Regions from separate parts of the Streptomyces sp. NPDC029169 genome, predicted to be linked through region 2. Evidence: predicted binding sites of a transcription regulator. Region 2 holds the regulator's gene; the other holds the start of a gene.
The links. Region 2 encodes HrcA, which represses chaperone genes, less so after heat shock. Its sites were predicted from a motif close to TTNGCACTCNGNNNNNCNGAGTGCNAA; they were not measured.
Positions count from the first base shown of each region.

Region 1: a site for HrcA is predicted at 2,703-2,729, ahead of groES (co-chaperone GroES). Genes of this name have one in related genera too.

Region 1 covers NZ_JBVHXA010000002.1:10,956-19,410, reverse strand. Annotated here, with positions in the region: gene ACZ4VI_RS03730 (hypothetical protein) at 1-408, opposite strand, end outside; gene ACZ4VI_RS03725 (THUMP-like domain-containing protein) at 437-1,621, opposite strand; gene ACZ4VI_RS03720 (polysaccharide deacetylase family protein) at 1,721-2,671, shown strand; gene groES (co-chaperone GroES) at 2,876-3,184, shown strand; gene groL (chaperonin GroEL) at 3,302-4,930, shown strand; gene ACZ4VI_RS03705 (ester cyclase) at 5,022-5,720, opposite strand; gene ACZ4VI_RS03700 (hydroxyacid dehydrogenase) at 5,778-6,806, opposite strand; gene ACZ4VI_RS03695 (carbohydrate ABC transporter permease) at 6,833-7,741, opposite strand; gene ACZ4VI_RS03690 (carbohydrate ABC transporter permease) at 7,738-8,455, opposite strand, start outside.
Region 2 covers NZ_JBVHXA010000005.1:326,868-335,322, reverse strand. Annotated here, with positions in the region: gene lepA (translation elongation factor 4) at 1-96, shown strand, start outside; gene ACZ4VI_RS12890 (AMP-dependent synthetase/ligase) at 355-2,229, shown strand; gene hemW (radical SAM family heme chaperone HemW) at 2,299-3,531, shown strand; gene ACZ4VI_RS12880 (DUF3097 domain-containing protein) at 3,558-4,358, opposite strand; gene ACZ4VI_RS12875 (MBL fold metallo-hydrolase) at 4,369-5,091, opposite strand; gene hrcA (heat-inducible transcriptional repressor HrcA) at 5,243-6,262, shown strand; gene dnaJ (molecular chaperone DnaJ) at 6,263-7,402, shown strand; gene ACZ4VI_RS12860 (nitronate monooxygenase) at 7,609-8,455, shown strand, end outside.

The DNA.
Region 1 (8,455 bases), on a different contig from region 2:
CCAGGTGTCCAGCGCAAGCAGCAGCGGGAACTGCGCCCGCACCTCCCACGCGGCGAGCGGCACGTCCTCGTACGAGGCGTCCCCCTGGCGGTCCGCGAGCCGCAGCAGCATCGCCAGCTCGGTCATGAACGCGGGCACGCTCTTCGCTCCGGCCGCCGCCCGCCAGGAACGGCGGGCCGACTCGGGGCAGGTCGCGAAGAACTCCTCGGTGAACGCGACGGCCAGGTAGTCCAATTGGGAGGCGAGCGTCTGCGGAGTGCTCCGCCAGGCCGCGTCCCAGTGGTTGATCCGCATGCCCCTCGCGAGCCGCAGGACCTCCCACTCCAGCGGGTCCGGCCCGTCGGCGGCCAGTCCGACGAGGTGCGCGAGCGGACCGCTGGTGAACATGCCTTCCGGGTGCAGCGCCATGATCTCCCCCCTTGTCGCTCCTGGCACTTTAGCCAGAGGCCGGGGCCCCGATCAGCATGGTCGGGGCGCCCGCGACCCGGGTGAGGAAGACCGTGGCGGCGTTCGGGCCCTTCGGTTTGACCCGGCGGCGGATCTCCTCGGGTTCGACCGCCGAGCCGCGCTTCTTCACCGTCAGCGTCCCGACCGCGCGCTCGCGCAGCAGGGCCTTCAACTTCTTGAGGTTGAAGGGGAGTTCGTCGGTGATCTCATAGGCGGTGGCGTAGGGGGTCTCCCGGAGCGTGTCCGCCGTGACGTAGGCGATCGTCTCGTCGATCAGGCCGCCCGCCAGCTCCTCGGCGACCTCGGCGACCAGGTGCGCGCGGATGACCGCGCCGTCCGGCTCGTAGAGGTAGCGGCCGACCGGGCGGACCGGGGGGTCGGGCAGGCCGCGGCCCGTCAGGCTCGCGCCGGAGGGCAGGAGCGTGGCGCGGCGGGTGCCGGGGGAGGTGCGGAACCAGAGGACGGCCTCCTTCACGTCCCCGCCGTCCGAGATCCACTCCGCCTCGGCCTCCTCCGGCACCGCCTCGTGCGGGATGCCGGGGGCGATCTTCAGCGCCGCGTGCGGGGCCTTGCGGGCGGCCTCGACGGCCCAGGAGAGCGGCGGCGAGTACGCCTCGGGGTCGAAGATCCTGCCCCGGCCGCCGCGCCGCGCCGGGTCCACGAAGACGGCGTCGTACGGGCTCGTGTCGATCTCCGTCACGTCCGCGCACCGCACCTCGATCAGGTCGGCGAGCCCGAGCGCGGTGGCGTTGGCGCGGGCGACCTCGGCCGTCAGCGGGTCGCGGTCCACGGCCAGGACGGCGATCCCGGCCCGGGCGAACGCGAGGGCGTCCCCGCCGATGCCGCCGCACAGATCGGCCACGCTCCGCACCCCGAGCCCGCGCAGCTGTTCCGCGCGGTACGCCCCGACCGTCGCCCGGGTCGACTGCTCGACGCCGTGGGGGGTGAAGTACATCCGGTACGCGTCCTCGGCGCCGAACTTCGCCACCGCCCGCTGGCGCAGCCGCGCCTGTCCGAGGGCGGCCGAGACCAGCTCGGCGGGATGCTCGCGGCGGAGCCGGGAGGCGACCGCCAGCTCCTGGGCGGGGTCGTAGTCGCGCAGGGCGGCGAGCAGGGCCTGGCCCTCGGGGGAGAGCAGGGCGGTGAAGGCGGCGAGGTCGGTCACCCGTCCCATTGTGGGCCCTGGTCCGGTGTGGGCCGGCCGGGGGATGGTGGCCGCCGGACGGCGGTGTCGACGTCCGTGCGGGGCTCGGCGCTGACAGGATGCGGCGCCATGCAGCTAGTACGACAAGAGGAACAGATCCTGTCGAAGAAGGCCGTGCTCATCCGTCGGTCGGTGGGCGCGGCGCTGGTCGTCGCCGCGCTCGGATCCGCCTGTGCGGGCCCCTCGGGCGAGAGCTCCGGCGGCGGGGGCGGGAAGAAGGGCCCCGCGCGGCCCGCCGCCGGTCAGCAACAGGCCGAGGGCGCGTCCGCCGCGCTCGACGCCTACGTCAAGAAGGTCCGCGAGCGGCGCGCCGCTCGGGTGCGCGCCGCCAAGAAGTGGGGCCTCGACCGGCCTCCTCTCGAAGCCCCGGCGCCGCCCGCCGTGAAGCCGAAGATCACCACCCGCAAGGGCTTCGAGACCGACGGCGAGGGCCTGCCACCGGTCTTCACCACCGTGCCGACCAAGCAGAAGGTCGTCTTCCTGACGATCGACGACGGCGCGGAGAAGGACCCCGAACTGCTGCGGATGATGAACGACCTCCAGATCCCGTACAGCGCCTTCCTGAGCGACTACCTCGTCAAGGAGGACTACGGGTACTTCGAGAAGATGCAGGACCGCGGTGTCTCCCTGCACAACCACACCCTCAATCACCGCTATATGCGCGGGCTCTCGTACGCCGCGCAGAAGCGGGAGATCTGCGGGATGCAGGACACCATCGAGAAGCGGTACGGGAAGCGGCCCCCGCTCTTCCGCCCGCCGTACGGCAGCTACAACGAGGACACGCTGCGCGCGGCCGAGGCGTGCGGGGTGAAGGCGGTCCCGCTGTGGGCCGCGGAGGCGTTCCCGGACCGGATGGAGTGGCGCGAGTGGGACCGGGACCTGCACCCCGGCGACATCGTGCTCACGCATTTCCGGGGCAAGGGGGAGTGGAAGGGCACGATGCCGGACATGATCCGCCAGGTGATGAAGACGATCACGGCCAAGGGGTACGCGGTCGCGAAGCTCGAGGACTACGTGTGAGCGGCTCCCGGGCGCGCCACGTCGCACTGAATTGGCACTCCGCTTGACCGAGTGCTAATCGCAGTCATAGTCTCGGCTCTGGCACTCCCCACTGGAGAGTGCCAACACAGCGACGGGCAGGTCCGGCACCCGCGACGACGGATCCACCTGGTCGCCACCTCAGACAGTTAACCCCGTGAGATCTCCGAAGGGGGAGGTCGGATCGTGACGACCGCCAGCTCCAAGGTTGCCATCAAGCCGCTCGAGGACCGCATCGTGGTCCAGCCGCTCGACGCCGAGCAGACCACGGCCTCTGGCCTGGTCATCCCGGACACCGCGAAGGAGAAGCCCCAGGAGGGCGTCGTCCTCGCTGTGGGCCCGGGCCGCTTCGAGAACGGCGAGCGCCTGCCGCTCGACGTGAAGACCGGCGACATCGTGCTGTACAGCAAGTACGGCGGCACCGAGGTGAAGTACAACGGCGAGGAGTACCTCGTCCTCTCGGCTCGCGACGTGCTCGCGATCGTCGAGAAGTAGTTCACCGAAGTACCGAAGTACTGAAGCAGATGCTTTGAGCTGCGCCCCGAGGCCCCTTCCGGGCGCCTCGGGGCGCGGTTCGTTCCACCCGATTTCCGAGAGGGCTGAACCGCTCCCATGGCGAAGATCCTGAAGTTCGACGAGGACGCCCGTCGCGCCCTTGAGCGCGGCGTCAACAAGCTTGCCGACACGGTGAAGGTGACGATCGGCCCCAAGGGTCGCAACGTCGTCATCGACAAGAAGTTCGGCGCCCCCACCATCACCAACGACGGTGTCACGATCGCCCGCGAGGTCGAGATCGATGACCCGTACGAGAACCTCGGTGCCCAGCTGGTGAAGGAGGTGGCGACCAAGACCAACGACATCGCGGGTGACGGCACCACCACCGCCACCGTGCTCGCCCAGGCGCTCGTCCGCGAGGGCCTGAAGAACGTCGCCGCCGGTGCCTCCCCGGCCGCCCTGAAGAAGGGCATCGACGCCGCGGTCAAGGCCGTCTCCGACGAGCTGCTCGCGACCGCCCGTCCGATCGAGGACAAGTCCGACATCGCCGCCGTCGCCGCGCTCTCCGCGCAGGACCAGCAGGTCGGCGAGCTCATCGCCGAGGCGATGGACAAGGTCGGCAAGGACGGTGTCATCACCGTCGAGGAGTCCAACACCTTCGGCCTGGAGCTCGACTTCACCGAGGGCATGGCCTTCGACAAGGGCTACCTGTCCCCGTACATGGTGACCGACCAGGAGCGTATGGAGGCCGTCCTCGACGACCCGTACATCCTGATCCACCAGGGCAAGATCTCCTCGATCCAGGACATGCTGCCGCTCCTGGAGAAGGTCATCCAGGCCGGCTCCTCCAAGCCGCTGCTGATCATCGCCGAGGACGTCGAGGGCGAGGCCCTGTCGACCCTGGTCGTCAACAAGATCCGTGGCACCTTCAACGCCGTGGCCGTCAAGGCCCCGGGCTTCGGCGACCGCCGCAAGGCGATGCTCGGCGACATGGCCACCCTCACCGGTGCCACCGTCATCGCCGAGGAGGTCGGCCTCAAGCTCGACCAGGCCGGTCTGGACGTGCTCGGCACCGCCCGCCGCGTGACGATCACCAAGGACGACACCACCATCGTCGACGGTGGCGGCAAGTCCGAGGACGTCGCGGGCCGCGTCAACCAGATCAAGGCCGAGATCGAGTCCACCGACTCCGACTGGGACCGCGAGAAGCTCCAGGAGCGCCTCGCGAAGCTGGCCGGCGGCGTGTGCGTGATCAAGGTCGGCGCCGCCACCGAGGTGGAGCTGAAGGAGAAGAAGCACCGTCTGGAGGACGCCATCTCCGCGACCCGCGCCGCGGTCGAGGAGGGCATCGTCTCCGGTGGTGGCTCCGCTCTGGTCCACGCCGCGAAGGTGCTCGAGGGCGGCCTCGGCAAGACCGGCGACGAGGCCACCGGTGTCGCCGTCGTCCGCCGCGCGGTCGTCGAGCCGCTGCGCTGGATCGCCGAGAACGCCGGCCTCGAGGGCTACGTCATCACCTCGAAGGTGGCGGAGCTCGACAAGGGCAACGGCTTCAACGCCGCGACCGGCGAGTACGGCGACCTGGTCAAGGCCGGCGTCATCGACCCGGTGAAGGTGACGCGCTCCGCGCTGGAGAACGCCGCCTCGATCGCCTCCCTCCTCCTCACCACCGAGACCCTCGTGGTGGAGAAGAAGGAAGAGGAGCCGACGGACGCGGGCCACGGCCACGGCCACGGTCACTCGCACTGACGCGCTTGTAGCCGCGTAGCTGATCACTGAGGTCCGGTGTCCCCGAGGAGGGGACACCGGACCTCAGTGTTTACGCCTCGGACCTCAGTGTTTACGCCTCCACGGCGCCGAGCTGCCCCATCAGCCCGAGCATGTCGTACTGCCACCACCCCTCCGCGATCTTGCCGTCCTGACGGAACTGGTGGATGGTCGTGCCGGTCATGGTGACCTTCATGCCGGTGGGCTGGAGCCCCATGAAGTCGCCGGTGTGCGTCCCCACCCAGGTCCACCGTGTGCACACCCGGTCGCCCTCGGCGATCTGGTCGTTGACGGTGACGTCGAAGTCGAACCCGCTCCGCCACATCTCGGCCTCGCGGCGGACCGCGTCCATGCCGATGACGTCCTGCGCGTTCGTCGGATCGTGGTCGTGGTAGCCCTCCGCGAGGACCTCGTCGAGAGGCGGAAGCTCGCCCTCGGCGGAGATGAGCTCGAAGTACCGGCGGGAGTTGGCCTTGTACAGCTGGATGTCCCGCACGATGTCCAGGTCGGTGAACGTCGGCATCTCGTCACAGAGCGCGACCATCTCCCGGAAGATGCGATCCGTCTCGGGGAGCTGCGAGTTGGTCATCGCCACCTCGTAGGAGGGGAACTCGACGATCTCCACGAGGTGGGCCGAGTCGGAACGGTCCTTGCCGATGACGCTGTGGGTGGCCGTTCGCTTGCCCTTGGTCTGTTCGACCCACTTGTCCATGAGCCGGTTCAGATCGTCGAACCGACTGGTCTTGCAATCGATTATCTGTACGAATGTCATGGCGCCTCCCGGACCGGGTGGGACACCTCCAGTCTAGGTCCGGGGCCCCGGGCCGCCCTATGCGGAGCGCGTCAGGTCCGACGGCCGTACCGGATCCGCGAACGGCTCCCCCCGCCCGTACCGCTCCACCTCCGCCAGCGCCTGGTCCGCCATCCGGTGCAGCTCGTTGCCGAGCGAGCCGGCCACGTGCGGGGTCAGCAGGACGTTCGGGAGCGTCCAGAGCGGGGAGTCCGGCGCGGGGACGTCCGGGTCCGTGACGTCGAGGACCGCGTGGAGGCGGGCCGTGCGGAGGTGGGGGAGGAGGGCGGGCTCGTCGATCAGGGAGCCGCGTGAGGTGTTGATCAGCGTCGTGCCCTCCGGCATCAGCGCGAGCTGCCGCGCGCCGATCATCCGGTACGTGGCGGGGAGTTGGGGGGCGTGCACGGAGACGATCGTGCTGCGGGCGCACAGCTCGTCGAGGCCCACCGTCTCCACGCCGAGCGCGTGGGCCTCGCCGGCCGTCACGTACGGGTCGTACAGCAGCACCTCGAAGTCGAAGGGGCGCAGCAGTTCGACGACCCGGCGGCCGATCCGGGAGGCGCCGACGATGCCGACCGTGCGCCGGTAGTTGCCCCAGCCCGCCGACTCGGCCGTCCACACGCCGTCGGTGCGGACCTCGCCGTACCGCAGGGCCGAGGGGAGGATCCGCTTCCCGGCGAAGAGGATCGCGGCGAGCGTGTACTCGGCGACGGGCAGCGCGTTGGCCGCCGCGGCGGAGGTGACGGCGAGGCCGCGCTCCCAACAGGCCTCCGTGATGTGGTGCTTCACCGAGCCGGCCGCGTGGACGACGGCCCGAAGGCGCGGGGCGCGGTCCAGGACGTCGGCGGTCAGCGCTGGCGCGCCCCAGCAGGTGAGGAGGAGTTCGGCCTCCGCGAGGGCCTCGGCGACGAGGGGGGTGGGGGCGTTCAGGTCGTGGGCGACGAGGTGCGGGTCGGTACGGGTGAGGGCGGCCAGGCCCGTCCGGTGGGCGTCGGTGAGCAGGCGCTCGGCGACGCCCGGGCCCATGGCCAGGAGGAGGGACGGGCGATTGTCAGTGGCGGGGTGCATGGTGGACATCGTGGGTCGCGGGCTCCTCACTTGACGCTGCCGGCGGCCAGACCGGCCTTCCAGTGGCGCTGGAGGGAGACGAAGGCGACGACGAGGGGGACGACGGCGAGCAGGGACCCGGTGACGACGAGGGGGTAGAAGTCGGGTTCCGCGTGGGCGTTGCTGTTCCACGCGTACAGACCGAGGCTCAGCGGGAAGAGCTTCTGGTCCGAGAGCATCACCAGGGGGAGGAAGAAGTTGTTCCAGATCGCGGTGAACTGGAAGAGGAAGACGGTCACGAAGCCCGGCATGATCATGCGCAGACCGATCGACCAGAAGGTGCGCAGCTCTCCGGCGCCGTCGATACGGGCGGCCTCCAGGGCCTCGTCGGGGATGTAGCCGGCGCTGAAGACCCGCGAGAGGTAGACCCCGAACGGGTTGACCAGGACGGGGATCAGCACGGCCGCGTACGTGTTGACGATGCCCACCTCGCTGGCGAGGAGGTACATGGGCAGGGCGAGCGCCGTGGTGGGGACGAGCACGCCCAGGAGGACGATGCCGAAGAGCTTCTCCTTGCCCCGGAAGTGGTACTTGTCGAAGGCGTACCCCGCGGCGACGCTGACCAGCGAGCAGGCGAGGGCGCCAAGGCCTGCGTAGAGGAGGCTGTTGGCGTACCAGTGGAAGTAGACGCCGTCGTTGTACGCGGCGAGCCGGGAGAGGTTCCCGCCGAGGTCGAATCCCTCGAAGGAGAAGGCGTTGCCGGCCAGCAGACCGCCCGCGTCCTTGGTGGCGGCGGTCAGCAGCCAGGCGAGCGGGAAGAGCATGTAGACGACGGCGAGGACGAGCGCGCCGTTGACGGCGGTCTTCGAGAGCCAGACGTTCGTGGGGCGGGAGGTGGGGCGGGAGGTGGGGCGGGACGAGGGGCGGGACGTGGGGCGGGACCGGGGGCTGCTCATGCGCGCTTCCCCTTCCGGCGGCCGGTGAGCCGGGTGACGGCGAAGGAGAGCAGTGCCGCCGTCAGTGCGAGCAGGACGGAGGCCGCCGCGGCGAGGCCGTAGTCGTTGCGGTCGAAGGCCGCGGTGTACGCGTACATGTTGGGTGTCCAGGTGGAGGTGACGGCGGAGCCCGTGCCCTTGTTGAGGATCAGCGGCTCGGTGAAGAGCTGGAGCGAGCCGATGACGGTGAAGAGGCCGACCATCACGAGCGAGGCGCGGATCAGTGGGACCTTGATGCTGAACGCGACGCGCCAGGAGCCGGCGCCGTCGACGGTGGCCGCCTCCAGGACCGAGCGGTCGATGGCCTGAAGGGCCGCGTAGAAGATCACCATGTTGTAGCCGAGCCACTCCCACAGCGCGATGTTCACCACGGAGGGGAGCGCGCCCTCGGGCGAGAAGAAGTTGAAGCCGACGCCGCCCGCCTCCATCACCTGCACGACCGGGCTGAGTTGGGGCGTATAGAGGTAGACCCAGATCAGCGCGGCGATGATGCCGGGAACGGCGTGCGGCAGGAAGAGCGCGAGCTGGAAGAAGCGGCGGGCACGGGCGAGCGCCGAGTCGAGCAGCAGCGCGAGGCCGAGGGCCCCGGCGAGCAGCAGCGGAATGTAGAACAGGCAGTATCCGAGCAGCACGCCGAAGCCCTCGCGGAAGGCCCGGTCACCCAGCGCCGCGGTG
Region 2 (8,455 bases):
CGGATGAAGATGGTCGGCTCCGTGGAGGTCCCGCAGGAGGCCTTCATCGCCGTCCTGTCGAGTGACGACTCCGCCGGCGGCAAGGGCAAGAAGTAGCCGGCGTGTCGGTGCGAAGTCATCGGCTGTTCAGCTGACAGATACATCGAACGGGTCTCCGCAGGAACGCTGCGGAGGCCCGTTCGTTATGAAGCGGGTATCAAGAGGCGGCCCGCAGACTCTTACGCGCCGGACCCCGGCGCCTTACTCTGATCGCGGCTCGAAGGTTACTCGCCAGTTGGAAATGCGCCATCAGCGCCGCATCAGCCCATCAGAACGTTTACCGCTAGAACGCACCGCCGCCGCCCGGAGGACGTCGTGAGCGACACACAGACCCTGATCGAGAACCGTCCGCCCTCCGTGGCGAACCTCTTCCTTGAGCGCGTGGCGCTGACTCCCGACGCGGAGGCCTATCGCTACCCGGTACCGGCTGCTTCCGGCCAGGGACCGGACGAGTGGAAGTCCCTCAGCTGGGAGCAGGCCGCCGAGCGGGTGTACGCCATCGCGGCGGGTCTGATCGACCTCGGTGTCCGCCCGGAGGAGCGGGTCGCCCTGGCCTCCTCCACCCGGGTGGAGTGGATCCTCGCCGACCTCGGCGTGATGTGCGCGGGCGCCGCCACCACCACCGTCTACCCGCAGACCAACGCCGAGGAGTCGGCGTTCATCCTCTCCGACTCCGAGTCCAAGGTCCTGATCGCGGAGGACGCGGCCCAGGTCGCCAAGGCCCGCGAGACCCGCGCCGACCTGCCCGGTCTCCACCACGTCGTCGTCATCGACCCGACGGACGTCGAGACCGACGACTGGGTCCTCTCCCTCGCGGACCTGGAGGCGCGCGGCAAGGCGTACCTGGAGAAGCACGCCGACGCCGTCAAGGAGCGCGTCTCGGCCATCACCGCCGAGCAGCTCGCCACCCTCATCTACACCTCCGGCACCACCGGCCGCCCCAAGGGCGTCCGGCTCCCGCACGACAACTGGTCGTACATGGCCAAGGCCATCGCCGCGACCGGCCTGGTCACCAAGGACGACGTCCAGTACCTCTGGCTGCCGCTCGCGCACGTCTTCGGCAAGGTCCTTACCTCCGGCCAGATCGAGGTCGGACACGTCACGGCCGTCGACGGCCGCATCGACAAGATCATCGTGAACCTGCCGGTGGTCCAGCCGACGTACATGGCCGCCGTGCCCCGCATCTTCGAGAAGGTCTACAACGGCGTCGCCGCCAAGGCACGCGAGGGCGGACCCGCCAAGTACAAGATCTTCCAGTGGGCGGCGGGCGTGGCCCGCGAGTACGCCAAGGTCACCCAGGACAACTTCCGCCGCACCGGCACCGCCTCCGCGCCCTTCGGCCTCACGGCCAAGCACAAGGTCGCCGACGCGCTGGTCTACAAGAAGCTCCGCGAGGCGTTCGGCGGCCGGCTGCGCGCCGCCGTGTCCGGCTCCGTCGCGCTGGCGCCCGAGATCGGCTACTTCTTCTCCGGCGCGGGCATCCACATCCTGGAGGGCTACGGCCTCACCGAGTCCAGCGCCGCCTCCTTCGTCAACCCGGGCGAGGCCTACCGCACCGGCACGGTCGGCAAGCCGCTGCCCGGCTGCGAGGTCCGCATCGCCGACGACGGCGAGATCCTGCTGCGCGGCCCCGGCATCATGGAGGGCTACCACGGCCTGCCCGAGAAGACGGCCGAGGTCCTGGAGCCGGACGGCTGGTTCCACACCGGTGACATCGGCGAACTGTCCGCCGACGGCTACCTGCGGATCACCGACCGCAAGAAGGACCTGTTCAAGACCTCGGGCGGCAAGTACATCGCGCCGACCGAGATCGAGGGCCACTTCAAGGCCGTCTGCCCCTTCGTCTCCAACATCGTCGTCCTCGGCGCCGACCGGAACTACTGCTCCGCGCTCATCGCGCTCGACGAGCCCGCCATCCTCGGCTGGGCCGCCGAGCACGGCCTCGCGGGCAAGTCGTACGCGGAGGTCGTCGCCGCCCCCCAGACCCAGGAGATGGTCCAGGGGTACGTCGACCGGCTCAACGAGGGCCTGCAGCGCTGGCAGACGATCAAGAAGTTCCGGCTGCTGCCGCGTGACCTGGACGTCGAGCACGGTGAGCTGACGCCGTCGCTGAAGATGAAGCGGCCGGTGGTGGAGCGGACGTACAAGGACCTGATCGAGGAGATGTACGCGGGGGCGCGGGAGGCCTGATCGCCGGGCCTCCACCAAGTTATCCACAGGTCGGACGGCTTACCTCGGGCAGTACGGGACAATGGGCTCATGCCTTCCGTACTGCCCGATGGTGAGCCCATGCCCGAGGACGGGGCGCTGCCTGCGCACGCCCTGGAAGGGGCCGGGGAGCGACCGCTCGGGTTCTATCTGCACGTGCCGTACTGCGCCACGCGGTGCGGCTACTGCGACTTCAACACGTACACCGCGAGCGAGCTGCGCGGTGCCGGAGGCGTCCTCGCCTCCCGCGACAACTACGCCGGGCAGGTCGTCGAGGAGATACGCCTCGCCCGGAAGGTGCTCGGCGACGACCCGCGGCCGGTGCGGACGGTCTTCGTGGGCGGGGGCACGCCGACGCTGCTCGCCGCCGGGGATCTCGTACGGATGCTGGGGGCGATCCGGGACGAGTTCGGGCTCGCGGACGACGCCGAGGTGACGACGGAGGCGAATCCGGAGTCGGTGGATCCGGCGTACCTGGAGGAGCTGAGGGCGGGTGGCTTCAACCGGGTGTCGTTCGGCATGCAGAGCGCCCGGCAGCACGTCCTGAAGGTCCTCGACCGGACGCACACCCCCGGGCGGCCCGAGGCGTGCGTCGCGGAGGCGCGGGCGGCGGGCTTCGAGCACGTCAACCTCGACCTCATCTACGGGACGCCCGGGGAGTCGGACGACGACTGGCGGGCGTCGCTGGAGGCGGCGATCGGGGCGGGCCCGGACCATGTCAGCGCGTACGCGCTGATCGTGGAGGAGGGCACGCAGCTGGCGCGGCGGATCCGGCGCGGGGAGGTGCCGATGACGGACGACGACGTGCACGCCGACCGGTACCTGATAGCGGACTCCATCTTCGCGGAGGCCGGCTTCGAGTGGTACGAGGTGTCGAACTGGGCCACGTCCGAGGCGGGGCGGTGCCTGCACAACGAGCTGTACTGGCGCGGCGCGGACTGGTGGGGCGCGGGGCCGGGGGCTCATTCGCACGTGGGGGGTGTGCGGTGGTGGAACGTGAAGCATCCGGGGGCGTACGCGGCGGCGCTCTCCTCCGGCAGGTCCCCGGGCGCGGGGAGGGAGGTTCTCTCGGCGGAGGACCGGCGCGTGGAGCGTGTGCTCCTGGAGCTACGGCTCCGGGAGGGCGTCGAGCTGGGGCTGCTCAAGGCCGCGGGGCTTGCCGCGTCCCGGAGGGCCCTGGACGATGGACTCCTCGCGGCCGGGCCGTACGAGGCGGGGCGCGCGGTCCTGACCCTGCGGGGTCGCCTGCTCGCGGACGCGGTCGTCAGGGACCTGGTGGACTAAGGGGCAGGGCCTCGTGCAAGGGCCCCCTACGGTGCCGTCACGAAGTCGATCAGTTCTTCCACGCGGCCCAGCAGGGCCGGTTCCAGGTCCTTGTAGGTGTGGACCTTCGACAGGATGTGGTGCCAGGCCGCTCCCGTGTTCTCCGGCCAGCCCAGGGCGCGGCAGACGCCCGTTTTCCAGTCCTGGCCGTGGGGGACCGTCGGCCAGGACGGGATGCCCACGGAGGACGGCTTCACCGCCTCCCAGACGTCGATGTACGGGTGGCCGACGATCAGGACGTCCGGGGACGAGACCTGCGCCGCGATGCGGGACTCCTTCGAGCCGGGGACCAGGTGGTCGACCAGGATGCCCAGGCGCGCGTCCGCCGCCGGGGCGAAGTCCGCGACGATCGACGGGAGGTCGTCGATGCCCTCCAGGTACTCCACCACCACGCCCTCGATCCGCAGGTCGTCGCCCCAGACCCGCTCCACCAGCTCCGCGTCGTGCCGCCCCTCCACGTAGATCCGGCCCGCCCGCGCCACCCTCGCCCGCGCGCCGGGGACCGCGATCGAGCCCGAGGCCGTGCGATGCGACCGCGCGGGGCCGGCCACCGGGCGGGTCAGGGTGACCACACGGCCCTCCAGCAGGAAGCCCCTCGGTTCCAGCGGGAAGACCCGGTGCTTGCCGAAGCGGTCCTCCAGCGTCACCGTGCCCGCCTCGCAGCGGATCACCGCCCCGCAGAAGCCCGTCGAGACCTCCTCCACCACGAGGTCCACCTCCGCCGGCACCTCCGGCACGGGGGCGGATCGCTTCCACGGGGGCGTCAGGTCCGGGTTGTAGCTGCGCATTTGGGGGACGTTATGCGACGGAGAAGCGGCGTGCCAGTTCATCCCGTTGACGTCGTACGAACGCGACGTCCACGACCGCCCCGTGACCCGGCACGTACACCGCCTCCTCCCCGCCCAGACCGACGAGGCGGTCCAGCGCGTCCGGCCAGCGTGACGGCATCGCGTCCCGCCCCGCCTGCGGCTCGCCCGACTCCTCCACCAGGTCCCCGCAGAAGACCACCTCGGTCGCACCCGGCACCAGCAGCGCCAGATCGTGCGCCGTGTGCCCCGGGCCCACGTTCGCAAGGAGCACCTGCCGGCCGCCCAGGTCCAGCGTCCACTCCCCGGAGACCATGTGCTGCGGTGCCACCAGTGCGTCGGCCGCCTCCGCCGCCGCGAACGCGTCGACCCCGTGCCGTACCGCGTCCGCCATCAGCGAGCTCGCCTCCCGGCGCATCAGCGCGTCGACGCCCACCGCCCCGTACACCTCCGCGCCCTCGAACGCCGCCGTCCCCAGCACATGATCGAAGTGCGGGTGGCTCAGTGCGATGTGCGTCACGCTCCGGCCGCCCGTCAGCGCCTCGACCTGATCCCGCAGCTCCGCGCCCTCCCGGAGCGTGGAGCCCGTGTCGTACAGCAGCACCGCCTTCTCGCCCAGCACCAGGCCCACCGTGGCGTCCCAGCCCGGCAGCCGACGCCGCCCCACCCCGTCCGCGAGCCGCTCCCAGCCGAACTCTTCCCAAGTGACATCCATACCGCGACGCTAGCGGCTACCACCCCGCCTCCTTGCCAGGAGCGATGCCCGCCGCCGTACACTGGCCGGGGGATTCCTGGCACTCGGACAGGGCGAGTGCCAAAAGGGGAGCAACCGAAGCAACCCGATACGACAGCTGGAGGTGGGCGCGATGCTCAGCGAACGCAGGCTCGAGGTGCTGCGCGCCATCGTCCAGGACTATGTCGGGACGGAGGAGCCGGTCGGCTCCAAGGCGCTCACGGAGCGCCACAAGCTCGGCGTCTCGCCCGCCACCGTGCGCAACGACATGGCCGTCCTGGAGGACGAGGGCTACATCGCCCAGCCCCACACCAGCGCCGGCCGCATCCCGACGGACAAGGGCTACCGCCTGTTCGTCGACCGGCTCGCCGGCGTCAAGCCGCTGTCGACGCCGGAGCGGCGCGCGATCCACAACTTCCTCGACGGAGCCGTCGACCTCGACGACGTCGTCGGGCGCACGGTCCGGCTGCTCGCGCAGCTGACCCGGCAGGTCGCCGTCGTCCAGTACCCGTCGCTGACCCGCTCGACGGTCCGGCACGTGGAGCTGCTCGCGCTGGCCCCCGCCCGCCTGATGCTCGTGCTGATCACGGACACCGGCCGGGTCGAGCAGCGCGTGATCGACTGCCCGGCGCCGTTCGGCGAGACCTCCCTTGCGGACCTGCGGGCCCGGCTCAACAGCCGCGTGGTCGGCCGCCGTTTCGCGGACGTGCCGCAGCTGGTGCAGGATCTTCCGGAGTCGTTCGAGGAGACCGAGGACCGCGGCACGGTCTCGACGGTGCTCGCGACCCTGCTCGAAACCCTGGTGGAGGAGCACGAGGAGCGGCTGATGATCGGCGGCACCGCCAATCTCACCCGCTTCGGCCATGACTTCCCCCTCACGATCCGGCCTGTGCTTGAGGCGCTCGAGGAGCAGGTCGTGCTCCTCAAGCTGCTCGGCGAGGCCAAGGACTCGGGCATGACCGTACGGATCGGGCACGAGAACGCCCACGAAGGGCTCACCTCCACGTCCGTCGTCGCGGTCGGCTACGGTTCGGGCGACGAGGCAGTCGCCAAACTCGGCGTGGTCGGACCGACCCGCATGGACTACCCCGGAACGATGGGAGCGGTACGCGCAGTGGCACGTTACGTCGGACAGATCCTGGCGGAGTCGTAAGTGGCCACGGACTACTACGCCACGCTTGGCGTGCGCCGCGACGCGTCCCAGGACGAGATCAAGAAGGCATTCCGGCGGCTCGCGCGCGAGCTGCACCCGGATGTGAATCCCGATCCGAAGACGCAGGAGCGGTTCAAGGAGATCAACGCCGCGTACGAGGTGTTGTCGGACCCGCAGAAGAAGCAGGTCTACGACCTCGGCGGCGACCCGCTGTCCGCCTCGGGCGGTGGCGGCGGGGCCGGCGGCTTCGGCGCGGGCGGCTTCGGGAACTTCTCGGACATCATGGACGCGTTCTTCGGTACGGCGTCGCAGCGCGGGCCGCGCTCGCGCACCCGGCGCGGCCAGGACGCGATGATCCGGCTGGACATCGACCTCAACGAGGCCGCCTTCGGCACGACCAAGGACATCCAGGTCGACACGGCCGTCGTCTGTACGACGTGTTCGGGTGAGGGCGCCGCGCCCGGCACCTCCGCGCAGACCTGTGACATGTGCCGCGGTCGCGGTGAGGTTTCGCAGGTCACGCGGTCCTTCCTGGGCCAGGTCATGACCTCCCGCCCCTGCCCCCAGTGCCAGGGCTTCGGCACCGTCGTCCCGACCCCGTGCCCCGAGTGCGCGGGCGACGGCCGGGTCCGGTCCCGTCGTACGCTCACGGTCAAGATCCCGGCCGGTGTGGACAACGGGACGCGCATCCAGCTCGCGGGCGAGGGCGAGGTCGGCCCGGGCGGCGGCCCGGCCGGCGACCTGTACGTCGAGATCCACGAGGTCCCGCACGAGGTCTTCCAGCGGCGGGGCGACGACCTGCACTGCACGGTCACCATCCCGATGACGGCGGGCGCGCTCGGCACGAAGGTGCCGCTGCAGACGCTCGACGGGCTCGAGGAGGTCGACATCCGCCCGGGCACGCAGTCCGGCCAGTCGATCCCGCTGCACGGGCGCGGCATCACGCACCTGCGCGGCGGCGGGCGCGGCGACCTGATCGTGCACGTCGAGGTGACGACGCCGTCGAAGCTCGACGCCGAGCAGGAGCGGCTCCTGCGCGAACTGGCGAAGCTGCGCGGCGAGGAGCGGCCGACCGGTCAGTTCCAGCCGGGGCAGCAGGGGCTGTTCTCGCGCTTGAAGGACGCGTTCAACGGCCGGTAGGCGCATGACTGCCGGGGGTCCGGGGGTTGGCCCCCGGGTTGGCACAGTCAGCCGGGGCAGCAGGGGCTGTTCTCGCGGCTGAAGGACGCCTTCAACGGCCGGTAGGCCGACGGGCGTGTTCCCCGGCCAGTAGGCCGACGTTGTGCCTGGAAGGGCGGCATCCGCTGGGAGCGGGTGCCGCCCTTCCCGTATGACACGATGCCTGCATGTCCACCGCTCTGAACGGTCTCTCCCGATACCCGATCGTGCAGGCCCCCATGGCGGGTGGCGCGTCCTGTCCGCAGCTCGTCGGGGCCGTGTGCGAGGCCGGCGGGCTCGGGTTCCTCGCCGGGGGGTACAAGACCGCCGGCGGGCTGTACCAGGAGATCAAGCAGGTGCGCGGGCTGACCGGGCAGCCCTTCGGCGTCAACCTCTTCATGCCGCAGAGCGGACAGCCCGCCGACCCCGCCGCCGTCGGGGTGTACGGGCACCAGCTCGCCGGTGAGGCCACCTGGTACGAGACGCAGCTCGGCGACGCCGACCAGGGGCGCGACGACGCCTACGACGCCAAGCTCGCGATCCTGCTCGAGGATCCGGTCCCCGTCGTCTCCTTCACCTTCGGCTGCCCGGACCGGGACACGTTCGACGCGTTCGCCCGCGCCGGTACGTACACGATCGTCACCGTCACCTCCCCCGAAGAGGCCCAGGCCGCCCAGTGGGCCGGGGCCGACGCGGTCTGCGTGCAGGGCGTCGAGGCCGGCGGGCACCAGGGCACGCACCGCGACGACCCGGACGGCGCCCTCGCCGGGACCGGGCTCCTCACGCTCGTCACCCAGGTCCGGGAGACCGTGCAGCTGCCGATCGTCGCGACCGGCGGGATCATGCGCGGCGCGCAGATCGCCGCCGTCCTCGCCGCCGGGGCCGACGCCGCCCAGCTCGGCACCGCGTTCCTCGTCTGCCCCGAATCGGGCGCGCACGCGCTGCACAAGCAGGCCCTGACCAACCCCCTCTTCGTCCGCACCGAGCTCACCCGGGCCTTCTCCGGCCGCCCGGCGCGCGGGCTCGTCAACCGTT